DNA from 3 places in the Allobosea sp. P4_E12 genome. Region 3 is predicted to be linked to each of the others. Evidence: riboswitches for the same ligand, from Rfam matches in the RefSeq annotation. Region 3 holds a riboswitch; each other region holds the start of a gene.
What was found. A riboswitch is a leader RNA that binds a small molecule or an ion and turns the genes downstream of it on or off. The one in region 3 is predicted to bind cobalamin.

Region 1 (2,252 bases), on a different contig from region 3:
CTTCAGGTTGGGATTGCCGAAGAAGTTGAAGGCCGGGCGAGAATCGCTGAAACGCTCGCTCAGGGTCGGGGCCTTGAACCCCGTGCCATAGCTCCCCTTCAGCTTGGTTTCGATTTCCGGCACGATATAGGCTGGCGCGAAGCGGTAGGTCGTGTGGCCGCCAAAGGTCTCGTCATCGTCGTAGCGGATGTTCGAGACCATGAAGAGCCGGTCGCCGAAATTCGACTGGAGTTCGGCAAAGGCGCCCGTATTGCCGTTGGATGCCGTGAGCGCGCGGGTTTCCAGCCGTTCGCGCTCGTATTGCAGACCCATCACCAGGGTCTGCCCCTTCATCAGCTCAAGGTCGCCGCGCCAGTCGACCTTGGTGCGCTCGCCGAGATTCTCCGTCGGCAGGCCGAGGATACCAATCGCATTCGGCGTGCGGCCGGTGCGGTCCTGATTGCTGTAGGACAGGCCGAAGCGATTGACGAAGCGCCCACCAAGCGGATCCCAGACGACCTCTCCGCGGGTGAAGGCCTGCTTGTAGTCCTGGCTGCTGCGGAAGCTGCTGGGCGTGCTCGGAAAGCCGGAATCGCCGGTGAAGAGCAGGTAGCCGTCAGTGTGGCGGCCGACCCAGTTCAGCGACAGCGTATCGGACAGCGCGACGCCGAACCGGGCCGAATAGGTCCAATTGTCGTAGGAATTCGGGTTGACGCGGCGCCCCGACGGCACGAGCCCGGGAGGCGTCACCGGGGTCGAATCCGATTTGAAATGGGCGATGCTGAGGGCGTAGTTGAAGCGGTCATCGCCGCCGCTGAGGCCGACCGACTGGTTGAAGGTGCCGTATGAGCCGGCCTCGGCTCGGGCCGTGAGCTTCGGCGGACCCTCGCCACGCTTGGTGGTGATCGAGATGACGCCGCCCAGCGCGTTGGCGCCGTAGAGGCCGCTTTGCGGTCCGCGTAGCACTTCGATGCGCTCGATGTCGTCGGTCAGCATCGAGCCGAAATCGAAGGAGCGGTTCGGGGTCGACGGGTCGTTGGCCTCGATGCCGTCGATCAATACCTTGACGTGGTTGGAGTTGGTGCCGCGGATGAAGACCGAGGTCAGCCCGCCCGGCCCGCCGGTCTGCACGATATTGAGGCCGGGAACGGCGGCGAGCGCCTGCGGCAGGGTCCGGCGCTGCTCGCGCTCGATATCACCGGCAGTGATGACGGTCACGGAATTGGCGATCTCGCGCGCTGGCGTGGGTCGCGTCGTCGCGCTGACGACGATTTCGTCGAGGGCAATCGATTCGGTGGCTGACTGGGCGGATGCCTGGTTGGCGGGGAGGGAGCCGGCGGAGACAAGGAGCGACAGGGTGATGAGCAGCCGGCTGCGCCGGGCAACCTTGGGAGGACGGATCACGATGGAACCTCGGGCGTTGACGTCTGTGGCACGTCACCGCGAACGCGAGGCCCCGTCCGCTGCCCTTAGCCAGCGTGCAGTTCAACAAGCGATCGAAACACCCCGTCCGAACGTGTTCGCGTGTGACCACGGCTGACGGCAGGTCTCCTGGCTCGCGGGTCGGTGCCTTGTCGCCGCCTTCCCAGGTCCGAGGGCCCCAGTGGCGTGTGGCGAAAGGCTCGCCGCTTACAGTTGCGGGGGCAGCCACGGCATTGAATGGCGAACCATCCGCACCGCATTCCCTTTTGATCCCCTAAGGGAACCGTCGCTGGCGAGGTAAGGCCGGAACGGCCGCTGCGTCAATGATCGTTGGTGCGGGTGTCCCCAGGCGAACGCAGGTCGTCATCCCTCAAAATGCGCCAGCTCGGTCCCTCGAGATCGCTGAACTGGCCGGTGCGCATGCACCAGAAGAAGGCCGCCAACCCCAGCAGTCCGAGACCGAGTGCCAGGGGGAACAGGATCACCAGGATATTCATGACGCCACTCCCGTATTCTGCCGCGGCAGGCCGCGTCCCGCGCGCAGCGCGTTGAGCGTGACCACCAGTGACGAGCCCGACATCGCGACGGCTGCGACGAGCGGCGTCGCGAAGCCCGCGACGGCAATCGGCACCGCGACGGCATTGTACAGCACCGCAAACCAGAGGTTTTCCAGCATGAGGTTGCGCGCCCTGCGGGCGATGCGCAGGCTGTCGGCGACCGGCATCAAGCTGTCGCCGATGAAGACAATGTCGGCCGAGGCCTGCGCCAGGTCGGTCGCGCTGATCGGCGAGATCGAAACATGGGCCTTGGCAAGGGCCGGAGCGTCGTTGAGCCCGTCGCCGATCATCAGC
Region 2 (2,252 bases), on a different contig from region 3:
CTTGCCTGGCCCCGTATTGACGATCAGGAGTCCCTTTTCGATCGTCTTGGCGGCGACCTCGGCATCCTGCACCGCCTTGCGCTTTTCCATCTTGGCCTTGTGGCGGGCGGCCTCGTCAGCATCGATCGTCATCGGAACCTCCTGCTCATTTCACCTGCATCGGCAGACCGGCGACCATGAAGATCACCCGGTCGGCCCGCGCCGCAAGCATCTGGTGCAACCGCCCCGCCTCGTCGCGGAACCGTCGGGCGAGCGCATTCTCGGGCACGATACCGAGCCCGACCTCGTTGGAAACCAGGACCACCGGGCCACGTGCCGAAACGCAGGCCTCGACCAGTTCCCGGCTTGCAGCCGCCACATCCTGCTCTGCCAGTATCACGTTGGTCAGCCAGAGCGTCAGGCAGTCCACCAGGGCAGGTTGCCCCGCGGGAACCGCGCGGATCGCCTGCGCCAGGGCCAGCGGCGCATCGATGGTCATCCAATCCTGCGACCGGCGGGCGCGGTGCTCGGCAATCCGGGCGCGCATCTCATCGTCATAGGCCTGCGCCGTGGCGAGATAGATCCAGGGCGCCGGCACCATCTCGATCAGGGCCTCGGCATGGCGGCTCTTGCCGGAGCGGGCGCCGCCCAGAACGAGGGTAAGAGGGGAAAGGATCGCTGCCACTGCCAAAATCTCAACCCAGGGAAGATCAGCCTAAGGAACGGACCTGGCGAGCGAAGCGAAACAAGCCGGGACAGGCCATCAGAGATCACATCGCTTCACTGCGCTCGCAATCACGATCGCTGCATTGCACAGCACCGTGCAGATGGCTAATGATCATCCCCGACGGTGCCTCTGCAAGGAGGTGAAAAGGGAACGCGGTGCGATACCGCGGCTGCCCCCGCAACTGTAAGCGGCGAGTTTCGCGCCATCGGCCACTGGGATTGTCCCGGGAAGGCGGCGAGAGATCCGGACCCGCGAGCCAGGAGACCTGCCGTCGATGAGTGATGCAATCCAGCGGGCTGCCGGCGGGGTGGCCAAGGAGACCGAGATGACGACGAATACGGCTTCGATCACCACCCAGGCCAGCGCATCCGAGCGCGTCAAGGCTGTCGCAGCTGCCCTGGCACTCGGCGCAGCCCTGATCTTCACCGTCGGCTTCGCCCATTCGACCAGCGTTCACAACGCAGCCCACGACACGCGCCACACCCTCGCCTTTCCCTGCCACTGAGGGAAAGGCAACATGGTCAATCGTGTTCTCACGGTCAGTCTTCTGGCCGGGCTTCTTGCTGGGCTCCTGGTCGCAGCACTCCAGCATGTCACCACCACGCCGCTGATCCTCAAGGCGGAAACCTTTGAGACGGCGTTGCGCGCAGCCGAGCTTCAGCACGCCAGCTTCACCGGCGATGCCAGGATCGTCCTTGCCCATGGCGGCGCCGACGCAGCCGACCACGCCGAGTGGAAGCCACAGGACGGCTTGCAGCGCACGGCCTTCACCACCATCGTCACCATTGCGACCGCGATCGGCTTTGCCGCCCTGCTGCTCGGCGGCATGATCGCAGCGGGCGATGCCATCACTGAACGGACCGCACTGATCTGGGCGGCTTGCGGCTTCCTGGCCTTCGGCCTCGTGCCGGCGACCGGGCTCGCACCGGAATTGCCCGGCAGCGCGTCAGCCGAACTGCTCCACCGCCAGACCTGGTGGATCGCCACCGCGCTCGTCACCGCCGGCGGCCTCTGGGTCTTCCTGCGGACGGAGGCGAGCTGGCTGCGGGCACTTGCCGTGCTTGCCATGCTCGTCCCGCATCTGATCGGCGCACCACATCCCGCCGCCCCGGAGAGCAAGGTCCCGGCCGAAATCGCAGCGCATTTCGCCGCGCTCTCGCTCGCGCTCCAGGCTGCCCTCTGGCTCGCTACCGGCTTTGCCGTCGGCGTGCTCTGGCCCTGGGCGACGCGCCGTGCCGCAGCCCCGGCCAAGGCCTGACGCTGAGCGCGATCCCCCGGGATCGCGCCGGAAGCAAAGGAACCGGCCTATGCCCGAAGGCGATGTCACCATTTTCGTCTGCGTCGCCTGCCGGCGCGCGCGGGCGGACCTGCCGGAGGGTTACGACCAGCCCGGACTGGGTTTTGCCGAGGCGCTGCGCGAACGCATCGCGCGCGACGGCGGGACGCTTCCGGTCGAACCCGTCGACTGCCTCGCGGTCTGCAATCGCCCCTGCACCGTCGCCTTGGCGGCCGACGGCAAATGGACCTATCTGATCGGCGATCTCGA
Region 3 (2,252 bases):
CGTGACCGCCGTGTCGAGATTGTCGCCGAGACCACCGAAATAGGTCGTCAGCATGACCTTCAGCTGCGGCAAGGCATGGGCGATGGTGGCATAGGTCCGGCGCAGGGCGTCGCGGGCGGCCTCGTCGAGATCGAGCACCAGACAAGGCTCGTCGATCTGGACCCATTCGGCACCATTGGCGGAAAGGCGGCGCAGCACATCGATATAGACCGGCAGCAACTCGCCGAGCAGCGAGAGCGGATCGAGGCTGGCGTCCTTGCTCTTGCCGAGTTTCAGATAGGTGACCGGCCCAAGCAGAACGGGGCGGGTGTCGTAGCCGAGTGACTTGGCCTCACGATACTCGTCGACCGCCTTGAGCGAGGACAGTGCGAAGCGCTGTCCGGTCGCGAATTCGGGCACCATGTAGTGGTAGTTGGTGTCGAACCACTTGGTCATTTCCTGCGCCGGGGCGCCGTGGGAATGCTCGTGGTCGTGGTGGGCATGGCCGCAGGAGGTGTGCGGCTCGGTCTCGCTTTGCGCACCTCGCGCCATGGCGAAATAGGTCGCCAGCCCGACCGGACCACCCTTCCAGCCATAGATCTCGGGAATCGCGCCGACCATCACGCTGATGTCCAGCACCTGATCGTAGAACGAAAAGTCGTTCGACGGGATGACGGTGACGCCGCGTGCCTTCTGGCGGGCCCAGTTGGCGGCGCGCAATGCGGCGGCGGTGTCGAGCAGGTCCCTTTCGGTCGACTTGCCCGACCAATAGCTTTCGAGAGCGAGTTTGAGTTCGCGGCGCGGACCAATGCGCGGCGTCCCAAGGGTCGCGACAGGAAGTGAAGATGACATAGGCTTACCCCAGAAGTTGGGAGCAAAGGCCAAAGCGGACGCGTCCAGGATTCCGCCGGCGAAGAGCCTGCGCAATCGCAAAGCGCTCCACCGGGACACCCCGCCCGAGGACGTTCAGTTCGTCGAGGCAGGTCTCCTGGCTCACGGGTCATCGCTGCTGTCCGGCCTTCCCGAGACCTTGCCGGCCTCAGTGACACATCTTGGACAGCGGCTCACCGCTTACAGTTGCGGGGGCAGCGCCGGCCTTGCCCAGGTCAATAGCGACCTCGACGCACCGGCTTCCCTCTTAGCTCCGGGCAAACAGACCCAGAGAACCACGACACCCCAACCTAGGTCCAAATGCTCGCCGCAGTCAATGGGAATATAAAGACATCTTTATGTCTCCATGTCGCTATCTGCGCCGACTGACGCTGCCCCCGACGGCGGGGTGTACCCTGGTCGCGCGCAGGCGATGCGGCGCAAGCAGTTCCCCGCGCAATTGCTAAAGTAGAATAATTAGAATCTATATCTATTATAGATTGCATGTAATTCACTACAAAAGTACATCAGAAAACACTGTGTCAAATTTACAATTGCGAATCCTAGTACCAGCGGACTACATCCACCCGCAAATGGACTGGGATCTTCCAATGAAGAACAAATCAAAACCATATTTTTCAGCCACTTTCCTTTTTACAATCCTTCAAAGCACGATTTGTTACTCTCAAGCGATCGCAGATGGCGGCAGTGCGTCACCGGCGTTCACGCTCGACCAGATTACGGTCACGGCGACACGCGGTGAAAAGCAGGTTCTCGATGTTCCCGGCGTCGTGAACGTTATCTCACGGCAGGAACTCGACGAGCGCATGACGCGCGACATGCAGGACCTCGTCCGCTACCAGCCGGGCGTCAGCGTCAACCGCCTCACCAGCGGCACCGACCCGTTCGGCAACCTCGATGGCTTCACGATCCGGGGGGTCGGCGGCAACCGCGTCCAGATGCAGGTCGATGGATCGCGTGTGATCGAGCGCATCACTGATGGCAATCGCAACTTTGTCGAGATGCCCTTCCTGAAGAGCGTCGAGATCGTGCGTGGCCCGGGCTCCGTGCTCTGGGGCGCCGATGCTCTGGGCGGCATCGTCGCCTATCGTACGCTCGATCCCCAGGACCTGCTGAAAGGCAAGGACAAGCCGTATGCCGTACGTCTCGATGCCGGGTATGACAGTTTCGACCGCTCCTTCACCAAGACCGGCATTGCGGCCTTCAGGCTCACCCCTGCCCTCGAGGCCATTGTCGGCCTGAGCCAGAAGACGGCGGAGGAGGCCAAACTCAGCCGTGCCCGGGCCGATGGCGGCCGCTGGGGCTGCCCCGTGCCGAGCCTGCGCTATCTCGGCTGCGACACGCTGAACCCGCTCGACAGCACGGTTTGGAACGCCTTCGGC

Region 1: another riboswitch for cobalamin. It lies ahead of AC1DW9_RS11400 (TonB-dependent receptor plug domain-containing protein); the one in region 3 lies ahead of metE (5-methyltetrahydropteroyltriglutamate--homocysteine S-methyltransferase).
Region 2: another riboswitch for cobalamin. It lies ahead of AC1DW9_RS25240 (CbtB domain-containing protein); the one in region 3 lies ahead of metE (5-methyltetrahydropteroyltriglutamate--homocysteine S-methyltransferase).

The regions. Positions count from the first base shown of each region.
Region 1 covers NZ_JBFUIY010000007.1:204,401-206,652, forward strand. The annotation lists gene AC1DW9_RS11400 (TonB-dependent receptor plug domain-containing protein) at 1-1,383, opposite strand, end outside; cobalamin riboswitch at 1,504-1,704, opposite strand; gene ccoS (cbb3-type cytochrome oxidase assembly protein CcoS) at 1,722-1,898, opposite strand; gene AC1DW9_RS11410 (heavy metal translocating P-type ATPase) at 1,895-2,252, opposite strand, start outside.
Region 2 covers NZ_JBFUIY010000023.1:44,085-46,336, forward strand. The annotation lists gene cobO (cob(I)yrinic acid a,c-diamide adenosyltransferase) at 1-132, opposite strand, end outside; gene cobU (bifunctional adenosylcobinamide kinase/adenosylcobinamide-phosphate guanylyltransferase) at 146-670, opposite strand; cobalamin riboswitch at 811-993, shown strand; gene AC1DW9_RS25240 (CbtB domain-containing protein) at 981-1,211, shown strand; gene AC1DW9_RS25245 (CbtA family protein) at 1,224-1,964, shown strand; gene AC1DW9_RS25250 (DUF1636 family protein) at 2,014-2,252, shown strand, end outside.
Region 3 covers NZ_JBFUIY010000002.1:28,796-31,047, forward strand. The annotation lists gene metE (5-methyltetrahydropteroyltriglutamate--homocysteine S-methyltransferase) at 1-831, opposite strand, end outside; cobalamin riboswitch at 941-1,165, opposite strand; gene AC1DW9_RS02260 (TonB-dependent hemoglobin/transferrin/lactoferrin family receptor) at 1,461-2,252, shown strand, end outside.